DNA from 2 places in the Pseudomonas sp. AN-B15 genome. Region 2 is predicted to be linked to the other one. Evidence: predicted binding sites of a transcription regulator. Region 2 holds the regulator's gene; the other holds the start of a gene.
The links. Region 2 encodes FliA, which starts transcription of late flagellar genes. Its sites were predicted from a motif close to CTAAAGTTTNNNNNNNNNNNGCCGNTAA; they were not measured.
Positions count from the first base shown of each region.

Region 1 (10,964 bases), 1.4 Mb from region 2:
GAGGATTCTGCTCCATGAACCAGCGCACGTATTCGTCCACCCGCAGGCCGCCGAAGCGCTCCTGAAGGCCTGCGGCCAGCCAGCTCTTGCCGGTGGATTCCGGGCCGGTGAGGACAACCACCTTCATCGCTGCAACGCCGGATCGGCGCGCCATTCCCGCCAGCCTTGCACAGCAATCAGGGTGAACAGGGCATACAGCGCGGCGGTAAGGTACAAGCCCTTATATAGAAACAGACCGACGAAAATCACATCCAGCACGAACCACAGTGCCCAGCATTGCAGGCGTTTCTGTGCCATCCAGAGTTGTGCGACAAGGCTGAAAGCAGTCAGTGCGGCATCAAGCCACGGTTGTGCGGCGTCGGTCCAGTGCGCCATGGCCGCGCCCAGCAGCAGGCTACCGAATGCGCCCACACTCAGGCCGAGCAGAATAGCGCGCCGATCCAGACGTGTGACGTCGCGTCCGTCATGCATTGTCCCGGCGCGGGTCCATTGCCACCAGCCGTAGACTTGCAGCGCGGCGTAGATCACTTGCAGCAACATGTCCGAGTACAGCTTCACGTCATAGAAAATCCAGCTGTACAGCAACACCATGACCAGGCCGATCGGCCAGCACCATGGATTCTGTTTGACCGTCAGCCACACGGCAATCACACCGAGGGCGGCGGCAAACAGTTCAAGCTCGGACATGGGGGTTCCTTGGGAAAATTGAGGAGGGAGCGGATTGTACCCAAAAACCTGTGGGAGCGAGCCTGCTCGCGAACGCGGTATGTCACCAATGCAGATGTTGATTGACATTACGCCTTCGCGAGCAGGCTCGCTCCCACAAGGGTGAGGGGTCAGACGCGGAACTGGCGCAGAAGCTGATTCAACTGCTCGCTCAGTTGCCCCAGCTTCACGCTCGCCGCACTTGACTGCTCCGCCGCCAGCGCAGTGCTGTGAGACAGGCCGGCCGCCTGCGTGACGTTCTGGTTGATGTCCTCGACCACATGCGCCTGTTGCAGCGTGGCGCTGGCAATCGACGCGTTCAGGCCGTTGAGGTTGCGCAGTGCCTGGCCGATGGCGTTGAGACTGGCGCCGGCAAGGCCAGCCTGTTCAATGGTCAGCTGCGAGGCTTTGCTGCTGTCACCGATGACTTTCACGGCCGCTTCGGAATGGTTCTGCAGGCGCTCGATCATGGTCTGGATTTCCGCCGTCGACTTTTGCGTGCGCTGCGCCAGCAGCCGCACTTCATCGGCCACCACCGCAAAGCCCCGGCCCTGTTCGCCGGCACGGGCCGCTTCGATGGCCGCGTTGAGGGCCAGCAGGTTGGTCTGCTCGGCAATCGAGCGGATCACCTCCAGCACACTGCCGATCTGCGTGCTTTCGGCGGCGAGGGTGCGGATCACTTCGACCGCCTGGTCAATGGTGCCGGACAGTCTGTCGATCTGTTGCAGGCTGCCGTCGATGTTGATCTGGCCCTGCTGCGCCTGGGCTTCGGCATCGCGCATTTCAGCGGCAGCATGCTCGGCATTCTTCGCCACATCCTGCACGCCGTAGGTGACTTCGTTGATCGCGGTCGCCACCAGTTCCATCTGCTGCGATTGCTGCTGGCTGCGCTGCTGGGCCTGGGTCGCATCGTTGCCCAGTTCGCTGGACGACTGGCCCAGCGCGCTGGCCGAGATCTGCAGGTCACCGATGACCCGGCGCAACTTGGCGGTGAAGGCGTTGAAGTGATGCGCCAGTTGTGTGACTTCGTCTTGGCCATGGGTATCGAGGCTGCGCGTCAGGTCACTTTCGCCGCTGGCGATATTGGCCATGGCGTTCACGGTTTCCTGCAGCGGGCGCACGATGCTGCGGGCAATCAAAATCACCAGCAGGGCCATGATCAGTGCAATCGCCAGGCCGATTACCGAAGCCTTGATCACCTGGCCCTGGAACTCGCTCTGCACATCATCGACGTAAACGCCGGAACCAAGGATCCAGCCCCACGGCTCGAACAGTTTTACATAGGACGTCTTCGCGACCGGTTCGCTGGCGCCGGGCTTCGGCCAACGGTAATCGACCATGCCCGCGCCTTTGCTTTTGGCGATCGCGACCATCTCGTTGAATACCGCAAAACCGTCCGGATCGCGGATCGCCGAGAGGTTCTGGCCTTCGAGTTTGGGGTTGGTCGGGTGCATGACCATCACGGGGGTGAGGTCGTTGATCCAGAAGTAGTCGCTCTGGTCGTAGCGCAAGCCGCGAATGGCGGTCAGTGCCTGCTTCTGTGCGGCGTCGCGGGTGAGGGTGCCGGCGGTTTCCAGGTCGTGGTAGTAGCTCAGCAAGCCGCTGGCGGTCTGCACCACGTGCTGGGTTTTCTGCGCCTTGGCGTGGTAGAGGTCATCGTGGATCTGCTTGAGCATCAACATACCCAAGGTCAACAACATGACCACGGCCACAATCAAAATGAGCCACAAGCGTCGGCTGATCGACACACTGCGCAAGCTGTTCATAACGCTGCCACTCCGATTTCTTTTTCTTGTAATAAATCAACGCCAGCATCCAACCACGTTTGAGTGGTCGGGCATACGCGACCCAAGTCGTATAACGCCGCAGCACTATTAAGGCTTGTCTGTTAGGATTTCGGCCCCGCGCGCGAAAACCTGAATCCAAGTTGATATTTCACGGAATTTTGACCGTTTCGTGTGGATGCTGTGCGCGCGGAATCGGTACAGCAACAAACAGCTACGCTGATCGCAGTGAACGTAAAAATATTATCGGGGCATGCCAGCGTGCATCGCTCTTTGGGGGACTGATGGATCTTTGGATCGCTTTGCAGGCACTGATTCTTGGCGTTGTAGAGGGGCTGACGGAGTTTTTGCCCATTTCCAGTACCGGACACCAGATCATTGTTGCCGACTTGCTCGACTTCGGCGGCGAACGGGCCATGGCGTTCAACATCATTATTCAGCTCGGCGCGATCCTTGCGGTGGTCTGGGAGTTTCGTCGCAAGATTCTCGATGTGGTAATTGGCTTGCCGACCCAGCCGAGTGCGCGACGTTTTACTGCCAACCTGCTGATCGCATTCCTGCCGGCGGTGGTGTTGGGGGTGATTTTTGCCGACCTGATTCACCAGTACCTGTTCAACCCGATCACCGTCGCGACCGCATTGGTGGTGGGCGGCGTGATCATGTTGTGGGCAGAGCGCCGCCAGCATGAAGTGCACGCCGAAACCGTGGACGAAATCACCTGGAAAGACGCGCTGAAGGTCGGGTTCGCCCAGTGCCTGGCGATGATTCCCGGCACCTCGCGGTCCGGTTCGACGATTATCGGTGGTTTGCTGTTCGGCCTGTCGCGCAAGACCGCGACCGAGTTCTCGTTCTTCCTGGCGATGCCGACCATGGTCGGTGCGGCGGTGTACTCCGGTTACAAGTATCGCCACCTGTTCGTGCCGGCGGATTTCCCGGTTTTCGCCATCGGCTTCATCACGGCGTTTATCTTCGCCATGATTGCCGTGCGCGGTCTGCTCAAGTTCATCGCAAGCCACAGCTACGCGGCGTTCGCCTGGTACCGGATCGTTTTCGGTCTGGTGATTCTGGCGACCTGGCAGTTCGGCTGGGTGGACTGGTCGGCGGCCAAACCATGAGTGATTCCCGCGCACGCCGCCCGGATGGACGCCCGTCCGGTGGCGGCATTCAGCATTTGAAACTGAAACTGGCGGTGCTGCTGATCGTCTGCGCGTTGCCGCTGTTCGGCTCGCTGTCGATGTGGCTGCGCGGCATCTCGTTGGTGCCGTTGACTGCTTATGGAGTCGTCAGTGTGCTGGCGTTTTTCATGTACTGGGCAGACAAACGCAAGGCCCGCGTCGATGCCTGGCGCACGCCGGAGAACATCCTGCATGCGCTGGAACTGGCCGGCGGCTGGCCCGGTGCGCTGATTGCCCAGCAGGTGTTCCGGCACAAGACGCGCAAGGTGTCGTTCCAGATTCTGTTCTGGGTGATTGTGGCGCTGCATCAGGTGTTCTGGATCGACCAGCTGTTTCTGGGTTCGAACCTGCTTTCACTTTTCTGAATCACCACAAATCCCCCTGTAGGAGCTGCCGCAGGCTGCGATCTTTTGATCTTGCTTTTTCAAAGATCAAAGTCAAAAGATCGCAGCCTGCGGCAGCTCCTACAAGGATCGGGTTTAGAGCAGTAATCCGATTTGAGTTTTTTTCGGCAATTTGCCCACCACCAACTGATGCGAACGCGTCAGCAATCCCTGCAGTTCCTCGGCGCCCAGCGGGTAGGGCGGGTGCATGATGATCCACTGTGCCCGCGCCAGATACGGCGCCGGGTGAATACCCGGGCGGTCGCAATGGCCGAGAAACAGATCCTTGTCGACCTTGAATGCCAGTGAATCCCCGCGCAGCCCCTGCAAGGCAAACATCTTGTTGCCGGCAATCGAGAACACCCGCACGCCGCCCCATTTGTAATCCTCGCGCGCGCCCGGCAAGGCCAGGCAGAAGGCGGCGACATCCGCTTCGTTCATCTTTCCCTTGCTCATAACAGCCGCTCCCCACACGCATTGAACGATTCGACCAGATGGTCGATCCACGCCCGCACCGCCGGCATCACCCCGCGCCGGTGCGGATACACCGCCTGCAACCAGCCGCCGGGCAACGACCACTCGGGCAACAGTTGCACCAGCGCGCCGCTTTCGAGATCGGCTTCGCAATACATCATCGGCAGCAGGGTAAAGCCCTGGCCGGCGAGTACGCAGGCTTTGCGCACGATAAAGTCGTCGATGCCCAGGCGCGCTTCCATATTCAGCTCGACGCTATTGCCTTGCTGATCAAGCAAACGCACGTGAACCATGCGGTCGGCTTCCAGCGCGCCAAGTACCGGCAGGTTTTTCAGATCCTGCGGGTGGGCAATGGTTTTGCCTTCGACAAAGGCCGGGCTGGCCACCACCATTTGCGCCTGACGCAGACGGCGGGTGACCAGCAATGGATCTTCATCGCCCAGTTCACGTACGCGCAGCGCCACGTCGAAGCCTTCGGCGACCAGATCCACGCGGCGGTTGAGCAGCACCACCTCCAGCTGCACCTGGGGGAATTTGCCAAGAAATTCGCTGATTACCCATGGCAACATTTCTCGCGCCAGCCCGGTGGGGCACGATACCCGCAAGCGCCCGCGCGGTTCACTGGACATGCTGGCAACGGCTTCGTCGGCCATCTCCGCCTCCAGCAACATCGCCTGACAGTGACGCAAGTAGCGCTCGCCAACAGCCGTCAGGTTCAACTGGCGTGTAGTGCGTTGCAGGAGGCGGGCGCCCAAGCGTTCTTCGAGCTCGGCAATGCGCCGCGACAACCGCGACTTGGGAATGCCCAGCAAGCGGCCGGCTGCCGCAAAGCCACCGGCCTCGACCACTTTGGCGAAATAGTACAGATCGTTGAGATCCTGCATGAAAAGTCCACCGTTCTATCAGTGGGACGAACTATCGCATTGTCGGCGGCTAATCAGCTATTGGTTTCTTCCGTAGGATTGTCTCCATTCCGTCGCCGCCGGCGATTCTTTCCAGGAGATTCCACATGAAACTGCTGCACATCGATTCGAGCATTCTGGGCGACAACTCCGCTTCCCGTCAGCTGAGCAGCCAGGTCGTCAAAGCCTGGCAAGCCGCGGAACCTGCGGCCGTGGTGACCTACCGCGACCTGGCCGCCGACGCCATCAGCCACTTCTCGTCGACCACTCTGGTGGCTGCCGGTACTACCGCTGAACTGCGCGACGCCGCGCAACAGCACGAAGCCGAATTGAGCGCTTCGACCCTGGCCGAATTCATCGCTGCCGACGCCATCGTCATCGCCGCGCCGATGTACAACTTCACCGTGCCGACCCAGCTCAAGGCCTGGATCGACCGCGTCGCCGTTGCCGGCCAGACGTTCCGTTACACCGAAGCGGGTCCGGAAGGCCTGTGCGGTGGCAAGAAAGTGGTGATCGTCTCCACCGCCGGTGGCATCCATGCCGGCCAGGCGAGCGGCATCGCCCACGAAGAATATTTGAAGCTGGTACTCGGTTTCCTCGGCATCACCGACATCGAAATCGTCCGTGCCGAAGGTCTGGCCTACGGTGATGAAGTGCGCAACAACGCAATGAGCGCCGCTCAGGCGAAGATCGCCGGGCAACTGTTCGCCGCTGCGTAAGCATTGCGTAAAGACCAGCTACCGTTCAGGTAGCGCCTCAAAAAACTCTGTATTCTGGTTCTGCAAGGGCCAGGTGCGGAGTTTTTTGTTTCAGACTGTTGCATAATCTGGCCCGGGTTATGCAGTCAAACGATCAACGTCTGAGTGCAACGCCACGCCGGATCACCGAACCTCAGGGTTACGGGCGTGTCGGAACACAAAGGATCTTTCGATTGAGTAACACAGGGTGGGCCATCCGATGATGCGTCTTTGTGCAACGTTACTGATTTGCCTGCTTGGCAGCCTCGGTTCAGTGCATGCCGCGCCCGGGCGACACCCTGTCTGGAGTGTCGGTTACCACGAGATGACGTTCCTCGATCCGCTGGATCTGCAACCGATGCGCGCCATCGCCTTCTATCCCTCCAGCGACCGCGAGCACAGCAGCCTGCTTGAGGGCTACACCGTCGAGGCGGGCGCCGACACCAAGGTTGCCATCGGTCGTTTCCCGATGCTGATGCTGTCCCACGGCAACACTGGCACGCCGCTGGCGCTGCATGACCTCGCCACCTCGCTGGCACGCAAGGGCTTTGTGGTGGTCGCGGTGATTCATCCCGGCGACAACTCCAAAGACCACAGTCGCCTCGGTACCCTGAGCAATCTGTATGGGCGGCCAATCCAGATTTCCGAAGCGATCACCGCCACCCTTGGCGACCCGATGCTCTCGCCGTTCGTCAACGCCGATCAGGTCGGGGTGATCGGCTATTCGGCCGGTGGCGAAACCGCGTTGATTCTCTCCGGTGCGCAGCCGGATCTGGATCGCCTGCGCCGGTACTGTCAGGAGCGCCCGGACGACCGTGACGCCTGCAACACTCAGGGCGAACTGATCGTCGATCGTGATGACTTGCAACCGGTGGCCGATCCGCGCGTGCATGCGCTGTTGCTGATGGCGCCGCTGAGCCTCAAATTTGGCCGTCACACCCTTGCGGACGTGCATGTGCCGGTGCTGCTGTACAGCGGCGATGGCGACAAACTGGTGGCGTTCGACAAGAACGCCGCGGCGCTGGCGCGCAAGCTGCCGACCGCGCCCGACTTCAAATTGCTGGCCGGGGCAGGGCATTTTGTGTTCATGGCGCCGTGCAACGAAGAGCAGATCCGCGCCATGCCGGCGCTGTGCACCGACGCTGATGGCGTGGATCGCGAAGACATCCACCGCAACCTGATTTCCGAGGCCGGACAGTTTTTCTCGCGCACGCTGGGCAGGCCGAGCCGGGCGGGGATGCAGACCGCGGATCAATAAAGATCAAAGATCAAAAGATTGCAGCCTTCGGCAGCTCCTGCCGTGGATTTTTGTCGGCGCTGCCGAAGGCTCGGGCCGCGATCGGACGATCTTGTGATTTCGTTTTTCAGCTCATCGCCCGGCGCTTGAGCAACAAGGTCAACCCCAGCCCGAGCACCGACAACAGCGCCGCACTGAAGAAAATCCACGCATACCCCAGGTTCAGCGCCACCGCGCCCATCAACGGCCCGGCAATCGCCAGTGCCAGATCAAAGAACACTGCATAAGCACCCAACCCCGAGCCACGGCTGGAACTGGGCACCTGCTTGATCGCCTCGACCCCCAGCGCCGGATACACCAGCGATAAGCCAAACCCGGCCAGCCCCGCGCCGATCAAAGCGAACGTGGTCGATGGTGCCAGCCACAGCAGCACCAGGCCGAGGGTTTCGATGCTCATGCAGGCAATGGCCGAGTTGAACCCGCCAAAACGGCTGATCGCCGAAATGAACAGCAGCCGCGACAGGATGAAGCACACGCCGAATACCGTCAGGCAATACGCGGCGCCGCTCCAGCCACGGTTGAGGTAATAAAGGGTGATGAAGGTGGTCAGCGTGCCGTAACCGATCGACGCCAGACTCAAACTGGCCCCATACGGTGCGATGCGCCCGAATACTGCCCAAAAAGACAGCCGTTCGCCGCGCACCACCGGTACCGAGGGTTTATTACGGATGATCACCAGAGCGGCCGCCGCCAGTACCGACAGGGCAATGCCCAGGCTGGTAAAGCCGTAGTCGGCAACCATCACCACGCCCAGTGGTGCGCCAATCGCAATCGCGCCGTAGGAGGCAATGCCGTTCCAGCCGATCGACCTTGCCGTGTGCTCCACGCCGACCTGGCCCATGCACCAGCTGATGGTGCCGACGCCGATCAAACCCTGTGCAACGCCAAGCAGCAGCCGACCGATGATCAGGATAATCAGGCTCGGCACCGGGAAATCCTGCAGCAGCGTCGAAATCAGCGTCAGCAGCCCGCTGAGCACAATCCCCGACAAGCCATACACAATCGCCCGTTTGGTGCCCAGCGTGTCCGACATGCGCCCGGCCATCGGTCGACTGAGCAACGTGGCCAGATATTGCGAGCCGATGACCAGTCCGGCAACGATCGCGCTGAACCCCAGTTGCTCGTGAACATAGCCGGGTAACACTGCAATCGGCAGACCGATGCACAGGAAGGCGACAAAGGTATAGAAAACGATGGAGACGATCTGCAGGGTGATCGCCAGTGAGCTTTGCAAAGGCTGTTGCTGCGCAGACATGTGGACTCGTTCGCGGGCGGCGGTGGGAGAATCGGCATCATGGCTGGGTGCTGAAATAAAAGGAAGCAGGCTAACTAATTTACTTGGAGTCGGTGGTGTTTTTGAGGGCCTCTTCGCGAGCAGGCTCGCTCCCACATTTGGAACGCGATTACCGTGGGAGCGAGCCTGCTCGCGAAGGGCTTCGCAGCACGAAATCAAGATCCCTTGAAATGCAAAAAGCCCTGTCACACCGACAGGGCTTTCGCTTGAAGCTTGGAGCAAGAAGCTCGCAGCTATCTTTAGAACACCACACCCTGACTACGCAGGTAGTCATCGTAAGTGCCGCTGAAGTCAGTCACGCCGTTCGGGCTCAGCTCGATGATGCGCGTGGCCAGAGACGATACGAACTCACGGTCGTGGCTGACGAAGATCAGCGTACCCGGGTAGTTTTCCAGCGCCAGGTTCAGCGCCTCGATCGACTCCATGTCCAGGTGGTTGGTCGGTTCGTCCATCACCAGCACGTTCGGCTTTTGCAGGATCAACTTGCCGAACAGCATACGACCTTGCTCACCGCCGGAGATGACCTTGACCGACTTGAGGATCTCGTCGTTGGAGAACAGCATGCGACCCAGGGTGCCACGAATCACTTGCTCGCCCTGCGTCCATTGACCCATCCAGTCGAACAGGCTGACATCGTCTTCGAAGTCGTGGGCGTGATCCTGAGCGTAGTAGCCCAGCTCCGCGCTCTCGGTCCATTTCACAGAACCGGCGTCGGGCGTCAGCTCGCCCATCAGGGTGCGCAACAGCGTGGTCTTGCCGATGCCGTTCGGGCCAATGATCGCCACGCGCTCGCCGGCTTCCACGGTGAAGCTGAAGTTCTTGAACAGGGTCTTGCCGTCGAAGCCCTTGGACATCTGCTCGATGGTCACGGCCTGGCGGTGCAGCTTTTTGGTCTGTTCGAAACGGATGAACGGGCTGACACGGCTCGATGGCTTGACCTCGGCCAGCTGGATCTTGTCGATCTGCTTGGCGCGGGAAGTGGCCTGTTTGGCTTTCGAGGCGTTGGCCGAGAAACGGCTGACGAACGTTTGCAGTTCGGCAATCTGGGCTTTCTTCTTGGCGTTGTCCGACAGCAGTTGCTCGCGGGACTGGGTCGCGGCCGTCATGTACTCGTCATAGTTGCCCGGGAACAGACGCAGTTCGCCGTAGTCCAGGTCAGCCATGTGCGTGCACACGCTGTTGAGGAAGTGACGGTCGTGGGAAATGATGATCATAGTGCTGTTACGCACGGTGAGAATCGATTCCAGCCAGCGAATGGTGTTGATGTCCAGGTGGTTGGTCGGTTCGTCGAGCAACAGCACTTCCGGATCAGAGAACAGTGCCTGAGCCAGCAAGACCCGCAGCTTCCAGCCTGGCGCCACTTCAGACATCGGGCCGAAATGCTGTTCCAGTGGAATGCCCAGACCCAGCAGCAGTTCACCGGCACGGGACTCGGCGGTGTAGCCGTCCATCTCGGCGAACTCGGTTTCCAGCTCGGCCACGGCCATGCCGTCTTCTTCGCTCATTTCCGGCAGCGAGTAGATACGATCGCGCTCGGCTTTGACCTTCCACAACTCTTCGTGACCCATGATCACGGTGTCGATCACGGTGAATTCTTCGTAGGCAAACTGATCCTGACGCAATTTACCCAGGCGTACGTTCGGCTCGAGCATGACCTGACCGCCGGACGGCTCGAGATCGCCACCGAGGATTTTCATGAAGGTCGACTTGCCGCAACCGTTGGCGCCGATCAGACCGTAGCGGTTGCCGCCGTTGAATTTGACCGAAACGTTTTCGAAGAGCGGCTTGGCGCCGAACTGCATCGTGATGTTAGCTGTGGAGATCAATTGCTTTACCTATCAATGGGTTGCGAGCCGCACATTTGGCGCTTGGGCCATTTCTGGGGCATTTTGGAGCGTTTTCTTCCCTACCCGGTCAGTGTTGGCGGTGGCCAGCAGGCGAGGGGTGAGAGCAGCAACTGGACATGGCGTCCAGGCTGTTGGGCATTAAAGGCGGGATTCATGCCAGACATTGCGCGCATTGTCGCATAAGTCATGCGGCAGTTGTATGGCGGACGCTGACGAACCGGCAGACTGCCTGCATCGGGAAGCGTCAAATGCGCGTTCACGCAGCGGTCTATCGAATTCATGAGTGTCGATGCGGGCTTCCAACAATCGTGGGAGGAACTAAAACGCCTGATATCGTCTACATTTCATCAAGGAATTTCGATGAGA
Region 1 covers NZ_CP049737.1:3,192,612-3,203,575, reverse strand. The annotation lists gene GTQ41_RS14335 (AAA family ATPase) at 1-127, opposite strand, end outside; gene pnuC (nicotinamide riboside transporter PnuC) at 124-687, opposite strand; gene GTQ41_RS14325 (methyl-accepting chemotaxis protein) at 837-2,471, opposite strand; gene GTQ41_RS14320 (undecaprenyl-diphosphate phosphatase) at 2,774-3,604, shown strand; gene GTQ41_RS14315 (DUF1294 domain-containing protein) at 3,601-4,029, shown strand; gene GTQ41_RS14310 (MmcQ/YjbR family DNA-binding protein) at 4,144-4,503, opposite strand; gene GTQ41_RS14305 (LysR substrate-binding domain-containing protein) at 4,500-5,405, opposite strand; gene GTQ41_RS14300 (FMN-dependent NADH-azoreductase) at 5,531-6,142, shown strand; gene GTQ41_RS14295 (dienelactone hydrolase) at 6,381-7,418, shown strand; gene GTQ41_RS14290 (MFS transporter) at 7,525-8,712, opposite strand; gene GTQ41_RS14285 (ABC-F family ATPase) at 8,991-10,577, opposite strand.
Region 1: a site for FliA is predicted at 2,599-2,626, ahead of GTQ41_RS14325 (methyl-accepting chemotaxis protein). Genes of this name have one in related genera too.

Region 2 (10,964 bases):
GTTCAGATCATTACGCGCCCCGGCTTTGCGCTGAAAGAGAAACTACTGCTTCGATGGGCAGCTACAACGCAAAGCGGTGAAGTGGTCGAGCACAGTGAAGAGCAATCGATTAGTCGTCTCGGCATTCAGTCTTTTAAAGTTCCCAATTCCGTTGTGCTTGCCAGCGCTTCCGGCCAGGTGCAAGTGGATTACCTGCGGACCAAAGCTGAAGGTGAGCAAAATCGTTCAGAGATCTATGTCTTTACGTTGCAAGGAAAGACCTTGCGCCTGCCGGCGCCGCTGATAACGGATCTGGTGGGCGGCACTCTGGATCCTGCGCTAAGCCGGACTGTGGTGTTGTGCGGTCCCGATGACCGGATAAAAAAGGGCTTCAGAGTCACATTGACGTGGCTGGGAACCAGTGCTTCCGGGCGTCCGCACCTGTATCAGACGTATCGCGACGTCAGTGATCGATTGGTCGGCCAGGCTATTGCCTTTAACGTAACCGGCAAGGACATCGCCCCATTGAATCGAGGGTCGGTCGTTGTCTCTTTTGAAGTCAGTCACGCCACGTTGAATCCTGCGCTGGTTTCCGAGGCGACGAATGCGCGCATCGGTGAACTCAAACCCGTCTTGCCAGCGCCGCAGGTTGGGGGGGCCGTGGACGGTGTGCTCAATCCTGCGCAGGTGCCGTACGGCACGGATATTCAAGTTGCGGCGGCTGCCTATACCCGCTTGGGCGATGTGGTGCACGTGGAAGGTCGTGGGGATGCGGGCGGGGTGGTTTTTCGGGACAAGTTGCCGATTGATCAAACCCAGGCAGGCAAGGACCTTGAGTTCTGGCTGGACGGCGAGGCTATCGAATTCTATCGGGAGCAGTTCTTCAATCTGCTTTGGTGGATCGAGCGGCCAGACGAACTGCCGCAATCATCCTCGTTGCTCGAGTTGTATATCGGCGACCCGGCGCAGTCGTTGCAGCCACCAACTGTTCGGCGCGCGCCTGATGGCGTACTTGACCCGCTGGAAAATAATGGTGGTGCCCGCGCGCGTGTCCATGTGGCCAGCCCGCGCCCGGGTGATCAAGTGCGCTTGCTGGTCAAAGGAGCGCCGGGAGATGGCTCACCGACGTTTGCTCCTCAGCAGTTGAATACTGACAACGTTGCATTCTTTGTGCTGCGGCCTTCATTCATTGCGGAAAATCTGGGAAAACGGGTTGAAGTTCTTTACGAGCTGCTCAGAAATGGCAAGACGGTCCAGTCCAGGCCGTTGAATTTGACGGTCAAGACAATCAGTGACGGTGATCCCGTCCTGACTCGGCCGCATATCGTCGAAGCCGGTGCTGTACCGCTGATCGATCTGAGAATCATCCAGACTGACCTCACATGCGTGGTCAAGCCGCCGCTGCCGATTGCCGAGGTCGGGCAGCGCGTCTGGATCATGGTCAGCGGCGAGGGCGTTGAGCCGTTGGTATTGCGCCCCGGTACCGCGTTGACTGCCGAAGAAGTGACTCAAGGCATCAGCGTCACGGCGGCGCGAAGCTGGTTCTTTGAACTGAAGGATCTCTCTGGCTGTGAGGTGACCTGCAAAATAGCGCTGGGCAGCTCTGATGGTGAGGGCACGGCACTGGTGCTTCCGGTGGCGCGGTATACCGTCAAAGTCACACAGAAATTGGCGATTGATACTCAGCCGATGCTTTTGAATGGCTGGAAACTGTTGGGCGGCGCAGCGTATGGATTACGCGAGCTGGAGGTCGTCAACAACGTGCAAGTGCGCGTGCCAACGGGTGGACGGCCGCCTTACACCTATCGTTCAGCCAATGCCGGCATAGCATCGGTCGATGCCAACGGCAAAGTGTCGGGGCTGAGTAATCAATCAACCACCATCACGGTGACGGATGCCGATGGAAACCAGGTGGCCTATCCGGTGCGGGTGATGAATGTCCACCGGCTGATATTGAACGATACCTTCATGACCGCAGCCCAGGCCGGCGCCTGGTTCATGCAATTCGGTGCCGTCAGCATGGACAACAGTGGACAACCCATGGGATGGGGGATTTTGCAAACCAACTTTGTTGACGTGACGCCTATTTATGGTGGGCGGGGCTTGTATTACGGGCGATTTGTGTCGGTCAATCTTTCATACCCGCACTTGTATGCGATCGAACATTCGTTGCTCGAGAGCGACGGGAGAATGGGCAGTCGCAACGTGCTTTTATCCGATGGGGCGACTCGCTCTCGGGTAATGGGGTATTTCCCGACGTAGTCAGTCAGGCATGTGTCATTTTCATGAGCCTGAGGAAATCGTGACATTTGGCTGTCCTGAGCAAGAGTATGTCGAGGTAGGAGGTAGGCCGGTCCGTAAGGGGCCGCGCTATCTGGTGGGCCGCGACTTGCTTCTTGGTGAAATTAAGCCAGAGCAAATTTTGATTGCCTGATAAATTCGTCAGTGCGCGGTTTTTCTGATTTTTGTTCACTTGCGCTAATGGTGATAGCCGTCCTGCGTCTGTTTTGCGGTCGGCTCCAGGGCGCCCGGCTTCAGGCAAGACAATTCCCCGAAACAAACTTCAATTTCAATCCCCGGCAAAAGTTGGAAGGCTTCTTGCAATAGCCGCCGTGCGCCTGCTTCGGGCGTCAAAAGTTTGCTTTAAAGGAACGGGGAAAACCGGTGGATCGCTCTCAGTTATTCAACACTGCTCGCTCGAATGTTGCCGACCTCAGTCGAGGCAATCTGGGCGTGCCGTTGTTGCTGCTGGTCATGCTGGCCATGATGATGCTGCCGGTGCCGCCGTTCCTGCTGGACGTGTTCTTCACCTTCAACATTGCCCTGTCGATTGTCGTGCTGCTGGTCTGTGTGTACGCGCTGCGGCCGCTGGATTTCGCGGTGTTCCCGACGATTCTGCTGGTGGCGACGCTGTTGCGGCTGGCGTTGAACGTGGCCTCGACGCGGGTGGTGATGCTCCACGGGCAGGACGGCCACGCCGCCGCCGGTAAGGTGATCCAGGCCTTCGGTGAAGTGGTGATCGGTGGTAACTACGTGGTCGGTATCGTGGTGTTCGCGATCCTGATGATCATCAACTTCGTCGTGGTGACCAAGGGTGCCGGGCGGATTTCCGAGGTGAGCGCGCGTTTCACCCTCGATGCGATGCCCGGCAAGCAAATGGCGATCGACGCCGACCTCAACGCCGGTTTGATCGATCAGAACCAGGCCAAGGCGCGCCGTCAGGAAGTCGCGCAAGAGGCGGAGTTCTACGGTTCGATGGACGGTGCCAGCAAGTTCGTGCGGGGTGACGCCATTGCCGGCTTGCTGATCCTGTTCATCAACCTCATCGGTGGCATGGCGGTCGGTATCTTCCAGCACAACATGAACTTCGCTGACGCCGGCAAGGTGTACGCCTTGCTGACCATCGGTGACGGTTTGGTGGCGCAATTGCCATCACTGTTGTTATCGACAGCGGCAGCGATCATGGTGACCCGTGCTTCCGGTTCGGAAGACATGGGCAAGCAGATCAACCGGCAGATGTTCGCCTCGCCCAAAGCCCTGGCGGTGGCGGCAGGTCTGATGGCGGTCATGGGCCTTGTTCCGGGCATGCCGCATTTCTCGTTTCTGAGCATGGCCGCACTGGCCGCCGGTGGCGCGTACCTGTTCTGGAAAAAGCAGAACGTCGCCAAAGTGCAGGCGCTGCAGGAAGTTCAGCGTCAGCAGGAACTGCTGCCGTCGCCGGCCCGCGCCATGGAGACCAAGGAGCTGGGCTGGGATGACGTGACGCCGATCGACATGATCGGCCTGGAAGTCGGCTATCGCCTGATCCCGCTGGTGGATCGCAATCAGGGCGGGCAGTTGCTGGCGCGGATCAAGGGCGTGCGCAAGAAGCTCTCGCAGGACCTGGGCTTCCTGATGCCGACCGTGCACATCCGTGACAACCTCGATCTGGCGCCGAGTGCCTATCGCCTGACCCTGATGGGCGTGATCCTGGCCGAAGCCGAGATCTACCCGGATCGAGAACTGGCGATCAACCCGGGGCAGGTCTACGGCACGCTCAACGGCATTACCGCCAAAGATCCGGCTTTCGGCCTGGAGGCGGTGTGGATCGAAGTCAGCCAGCGCGCGCAGGCGCAATCGCTCGGTTACACCGTGGTCGACGCCAGTACCGTGGTCGCAACCCACTTGAACCAGATTCTGTACAAACACTCCAGTGAGCTGATCGGCCACGAAGAAGTGCAGCAACTCATGCAATTGCTGGCCAAAAGCTCGCCGAAACTGGCTGAAGAGCTGGTGCCGGGTGTGGTGTCGCTGTCGCAATTGCTCAAAGTGCTACAGGCATTGCTGGCCGAACACGTGCCGGTACGCGACATCCGCAGCATTGCCGAAGCCATCGCCAACAACGCCGCCAAGAGTCAAGATACCGCCGCTTTGGTGGCCGCCGTACGCGTCGGCGTATCCCGCGCCATCGTCCAAAGCATTGTAGGCACTGACTCCGAGCTGCCTGTGATCACCTTGGAACCAAGGTTGGAACAAATATTGCTCAATAGTCTGCAGAAGGCAGGACAAGGCTCGGAAGAGGGCGTTCTGCTGGAGCCAAGCATGGCCGAGAAGCTGCAGCGTTCGCTCATCGAAGCGGCGCAGCGCCAGGAAATGCAAGGTCAACCGGTGATCCTGTTGGTAGCAGGCCCGATCCGCGCGATGCTCTCGCGTTTCGGTCGCCTCGCCGTCCCGGGGCTGCACGTGCTGGCCTACCAGGAAATTCCGGACAACAAGCAAGTGACCATCGTTGCGACAGTAGGGCCCAACGGCTGAGGTAGTGGTTTATGCAAGTTAAGCGTTTTTTCGCCGCCGATATGCGTCAGGCCATGAAGCTGGTTCGTGATGAGCTGGGCGCTGATGCCGCCATCATTGGCAACCGCCGCATTGCCGGCGGCGTCGAGCTGACGGCGGCGCTGGATTACAAGTTGTCGGCGCTGGCGCCACGGGTTCCGAACATGGAACTCGAGGACGAACTGCGCAAGACCCAGTCGCGCATCGTCACCGCTCAGGCCGAACTGAGCCTGCGTGGCGAAGCCGATGGCAATAGCAATCGCCAGATCTTTGCCGGGCTGCCGTTGACGGCCGGCCTGCCACTGACCGCTGCCGAGCCGTTGAGCGAACCGACCTACGCCGCCCCGGCGCGTCCGGCGCCGGCACCTGCACCGGCATCGGCGGGTGTCGATCCGCGTGCGCTGGATTCGATGCGTTTCGAATTGAACAGTCTGCGTGAGCTGATGGAAGTACAGCTCGGCACCCTGGCCTGGAACCAGCTGCAAGGCAGCCGTCCGGCACAGGCCAATCTGTATCGCCGCCTGCAGCGCATCGGTCTGTCCGGGCCGTTGTCGCGCGACCTGCTGGCGATGATCACTGACATCGAAGAACCGCGTCAGGCCTGGCGCATGTTGCTCGCGCACCTGGCGCGGATGATTGCCGTACCGGAAGTCGAGCCGCTGGAAGAGGGTGGAGTGATTGCCATGGTCGGCCCGGCCGGCATGGGCAAGACCACCACCCTGGCCAAACTGGCTGCGCGCTACGTGCTCAAGTACGGCGCGCAGAATGTCGCGCTGGTCAGCATGGACAGCTTCCGCATCGGTGCGCAGGAACAACTCAAGACCCTGGGGCGGATTCTCAACGTGCCGGTGACCCACGTCGACCCGGGCCAGTCGCTGGTGCAGGCGCTGGATCCATTGCTGCGCAAGCGCGTGGTGCTGATCGATACCGCCGGCCTGCAGGCCAGCGATCCGGCGCTGCGCATGCAGCTGGAAAGTCTGGCCGGGCGTGGCATCCGTTCAAAAAATTATCTGGTGCTGGCAACCACCAGCCAGAAACAGGTTCTAACCGCCGCTTATCACAGTTACAAGCGTTGCGGGCTTGCCGGCTGCATCCTGACTAAACTGGATGAGACGGCCAGCCTTGGCGAAGTGTTGAGCCTGGCGATCAGTCATGAACTGCCGGTCGCGTACCTGACCGATGGCCCACGGATTCCGGATGATCTGCATCTGCCGCGCCGTCATCAGCTGGTCAGCCGCGCCGTCAGCGTGCAAATGCAGGAAGAACCCAGCGAAGAAGCCATGGCTGACATGTTCGCTGATATCTACCACAGCCCGACCAAGCAGGTTGGCTGAGGTAATGAACAGTTTTTGTACCTACATCGATGGTCTGCCATGCATTGTTCCGGTTGTGAACGCGCAGCCAGTAATGTGGCCTCCGTCTATGCAAGACAAGGTAAAGAAATAACATGGGCAGCATGCATCCCGTACAGGTGATCGCGGTGACCGGCGGCAAAGGTGGCGTCGGCAAGACTAACGTGTCAGTGAACTTGTCTCTGGCGCTGGCAGAGCTTGGCCGTCGGGTCATGCTGCTGGACGCCGACCTGGGGCTGGCGAACGTCGACGTTCTGCTGGGGCTGACCCCCAAACGCACGCTGGCCGATGTCATCGAAGGCCGCTGCGAACTGCGCGACGTGCTGTTGCAGGGCCCCGGCGGGATCCGCATCGTGCCGGCCGCTTCCGGCACCCAAAGCATGGTGCACCTGAGCCCGGCGCAACATGCCGGTCTGATTCAGGCGTTCAGCGACATCGGCGACAATCTCGATGTACTGGTGATCGACACCGCTGCGGGCATTGGTGACTCGGTAGTCAGTTTCGTGCGCGCGGCGCAGGAAGTGTTGCTGGTGGTCTGCGACGAGCCGACCTCGATCACCGACGCCTACGCGCTGATCAAACTGCTCAATCGCGACTACGGCATGAACCGCTTCCGCGTCCTCGCCAACATGGCGCAGAGCCCGCAGGAAGGGCGCAATCTGTTCGCCAAGTTGACCAAGGTCACGGATCGCTTTCTCGACGTCGCCTTACAATACGTCGGCGCGGTGCCGTACGACGAAAGCGTGCGCAAGGCCGTGCAGAAGCAGCGAGCAGTCTATGAAGCCTTTCCGCGTTCCAAGTGCGCGCTGGCGTTCAAGGCGATCGCGCAGAAGGTCGATACCTGGCCGCTGCCTGCCAACCCGCGTGGGCACCTTGAGTTTTTCGTCGAGCGCCTCGTGCAGCAAACGGCAGGGCCAGTGTTATGACCGCCAGCGGTATGAACTACTACAAGAAATCGGCACGTGACGCGCAGTACGAGTTGATCGAGCGTTACGCGCCACTGGTCAAGCGCATTGCCTATCACTTGCTGGCGCGCTTGCCGGCGAGTGTGCAGGTCGAAGACCTGATTCAGGCCGGGATGATCGGCCTGCTCGAAGTCTCGACCAAATATGACGCCAGCAAAGGCGCCAGTTTCGAAACGTACGCGGGCATCCGGATCCGCGGCGCGATGCTCGATGAAGTGCGCAAAGGGGATTGGGCACCTCGCTCGGTTCACCGCAACACCCGTATGGTCAGCGACGCAATTCGCTCAATTGAAGCTAAAACCGGCCGTGATGCTAAAGATCACGAGGTTGCGGCCGAACTCCAATTGAGTCTCGATGATTACTACGGGATTTTGAATGACACCCTGGGCAGCCGGCTGTTCAGTTTCGACGACCTGCTGCAGGACGGCGAACACGAAGGGCTGCACGAGGATGGCGCCAGTGCTCATCTTGAGCCGTCACGCGATCTGGAAGATGAACGCTTCCAGGCTGCGCTGGCGGACGCGATTGCCAATTTGCCGGAGCGTGAGCGACTGGTGTTGGCGCTGTACTACGACGAAGAACTGAACCTCAAGGAAATCGGTGAAGTCCTTGGCGTCAGTGAATCGCGGGTCAGCCAGTTACACAGCCAGTGCGCGGCCCGTTTGCGGGGGCGTTTGGGGGAGTGGCGAGCGCGCTGAAGGCAGTGTGGGGACACTGCGAACGAGGCTGGTGCGGTGATGAACGGCACCGGTCTTGCTCTGTTGTGCTCCAGACAGTCATCGAGTGCTTTGCCGGATTGATTGAAATGGCGCGTCCAGGTGCTGGGCGCGTTTAAGACTGCTTGGAGGTCGAATTGGACAAGAACATGAAAATCCTCATCGTTGATGACTTCTCAACGATGCGGCGGATCATCAAGAACCTGCTGCGTGATCTGGGGTTCACCAACACCGTCGAGGCCGACGATGGCACCACTGCCATTCCGGTGCTCAACAGCGGAAGCATCGACTTTCTGGTAACGGACTGGAACATGCCGGGCATGACCGGTATCGACCTGCTGCGCCACGTGCGTGCCGATGAAAAACTCAAGCACCTGCCCGTGCTGATGGTGACTGCCGAAGCCAAGCGCGAGCAGATCATCGAAGCGGCCCAGGCCGGCGTCAACGGCTACGTGGTCAAACCTTTCACGGCTCAGGCGCTGAAAGAAAAAATCGAGAAGATTTTCGAACGCATCGGCTGATGAACGCGCGGGGGAGCTATGGAGCATAACGAATCTTCACAGGGCGATTTCGAATCGACCCTGAAAAAACACGCGGTCGAACTGGTCGAGAGCCTTGAAAAAGGCAGGTTCGGCGACGCTGTGCAACTGATCCATGAGCTCAATCAGACCCGTGACCGTGGCCTGTATCAGGAAGTGGGCAAGCTCACACGCGAACTGCACAGTGCGATCGTCAACTTCCAGATCGATCCGCACATGCCGCAGGCCGAGGAAGTGTCGCAAATCACCGACGCCACCGAACGCCTGGGCTATGTGGTCAAGCTGACCGAAGCCGCGGCCAACCGCACCATGGATCTGGTGGAAAGCGCGACCCCGGTGGTCAATGGCCTGGCTGAAGAAGCCCAGGCGCTGAGCACCGATTGGGGCCGCTTCATGCGTCGTGAAGTCGGGGCTGAAGAGTTCCGCGAACTGGCGCGCCGGGTCGACGGTTTTCTGTCACGCAGCAGCACGGACAACCGTGCGGTGTCGAGCAACCTGAACGACATCCTGCTGGCTCAGGATTACCAGGACCTCACCGGTCAAGTGATCAAGCGTGTGACCCAGCTGGTCACCGAAGTCGAAAGCAATTTGCTCAAACTCGTCCTCATGGCCAGTCAGGTTGACCGCTTTGCGGGCATCGAACACGACCGTGCCGCGATGCTTGCAGAAAAAGATCCACAAAAACATCTCTCGCAGGGTGAAGGTCCGCAGATTCATGCCGATAAACGAGAAGACGTTGTGTCCGGTCAGGACGATGTGGACGATTTGTTATCCAGCCTCGGATTCTAGAGTTTTGGAATTTTAGGTTTTTTGGGTTTTTAGACCTGTAGGAGCACCCCATTAATGAGCTTCGGCGCCGATGAAGAGATCCTTCAGGATTTCCTGGTTGAGGCCGGCGAGATTCTTGAGCAACTGTCCGAGCAACTGGTCGAGCTGGAAAGCCGCCCGGATGACGCAGATCTGCTCAACGCAATTTTTCGCGGTTTCCACACTGTAAAAGGGGGCGCCGGCTTCCTTCAGCTCAACGAGCTGGTGGAGTGCTGTCACATCGCCGAAAACGTGTTCGACATCCTGCGCAAGGGTGAACGTCGCGTTGATGCAGAACTGATGGACGTGGTGCTTGAAGCATTGGACGCGGTGAACAGCATGTTCAGCGAAGTCCGTGAACGTGCACCGATCACGGCCGCCACTCCGGAACTGCTGGCCGCGCTGGCGCGTCTGGCCGAACCGCAATCGGCCGACGAAGCCCCGGCTTCGCCGGTGGCCGAGATGATCGAAGAGCTGGTCGTCGAAGGCGATTCGAACGATTCGGGCGACATCACCGATAACGAATTTGAACAGCTGCTGGATTCGCTGAACGCCGTCAAGGCCGAAGCCGAAGCCCCGGCCGCTGCTGCGCCTGCGCCGGCTGCCGATGCGGCCGCCAGCGATGAAATCACCGACGCCGAATTCGAGTCGTTGCTCGATCAACTGCACGGCAAAGGCCAGTTCGCGCCAGACGCCGTCGCACCGACTGCGGCTGCTCCAGCGGCACCGGCGGCGGGTGACAGCTCGGACATCACCGACGACGAATTTGAAGCACTGCTCGATCAGTTGCACGGCAAGGGCAACTTCGCCGTCGAAGCACTGGAATCGGCTATTGCTGCGGCACCGGCGGCGCCTGCCGCACCGGCGGCCGCCGCTGCCGGCAGCGATCTGATCAGCGATCACGAGTTCGAATCGCTGCTCGACGAATTGCACGGCAAAGGCAAGTTCACTGACGTTGGCGCCGCTGCTGCGGGCACCGCGTCGACCGTGGCTGCGCCTGCCGCCAAGGCTGCCGCTCCGGCTGCTGCGCCAAAAGCGGCACCCAAGCCTGAACCGAAAGCCGAAACGCCGAAACCGGCTGCCGCTGCTGCACCGGCTCCGGCCCGTGCGCCCGCTGCACCGCCGCCGGAAAAACCGGCCAGCGAAGCCGAGACCACCGTGCGGGTCGATACCGCGCGTCTCGACGAAATCATGAACATGGTCGGCGAACTGGTGCTGGTGCGTAACCGCCTGGTGCGCCTGGGTCTCAACAGCGGCGACGAAGCGATGTCCAAGGCCGTGTCGAACCTCGACGTGGTCACGGCGGACTTGCAGACCGCGGTGATGAAGACCCGGATGCAGCCGATCAAGAAGGTCTTCGGGCGCTTCCCGCGTCTGGTTCGTGACCTGGCGCGTCAGCTCAAGAAAGAGATCAACCTGGAACTGGTGGGTGAAGAAACCGACCTCGACAAAAACCTTGTCGAGGCCTTGGCCGACCCGCTGGTCCACTTGGTGCGCAACGCGGTCGACCATGGCATTGAGTCGCCGGAAGAACGCGAAGCTTCGGGCAAGGCCCGTGGCGGTCGCGTGGTACTGGCGGCCGAGCAGGAAGGCGACCACATCCTGTTGTCGATCTCCGACGACGGCAAGGGCATGGACCCGAACGTCCTGCGTTCGATCGCGGTAAAACGCGGTGTGATGGACAAGGACGCGGCCGATCGCCTGAGCGATACCGAGTGCTACAACCTGATCTTCGCCCCGGGTTTCTCGACCAAGACCGAGATCTCCGACGTGTCCGGCCGTGGTGTCGGCATG
Region 2 covers NZ_CP049737.1:1,756,843-1,767,806, forward strand. The annotation lists gene GTQ41_RS08095 (Ig-like domain-containing protein) at 1-2,241, shown strand, start outside; gene flhA (flagellar biosynthesis protein FlhA) at 2,644-4,773, shown strand; gene flhF (flagellar biosynthesis protein FlhF) at 4,785-6,125, shown strand; gene fleN (flagellar synthesis regulator FleN) at 6,239-7,069, shown strand; gene fliA (RNA polymerase sigma factor FliA) at 7,066-7,806, shown strand; gene GTQ41_RS08120 (chemotaxis response regulator CheY) at 7,974-8,345, shown strand; gene GTQ41_RS08125 (protein phosphatase CheZ) at 8,364-9,152, shown strand; gene GTQ41_RS08130 (chemotaxis protein CheA) at 9,207-10,964, shown strand, end outside.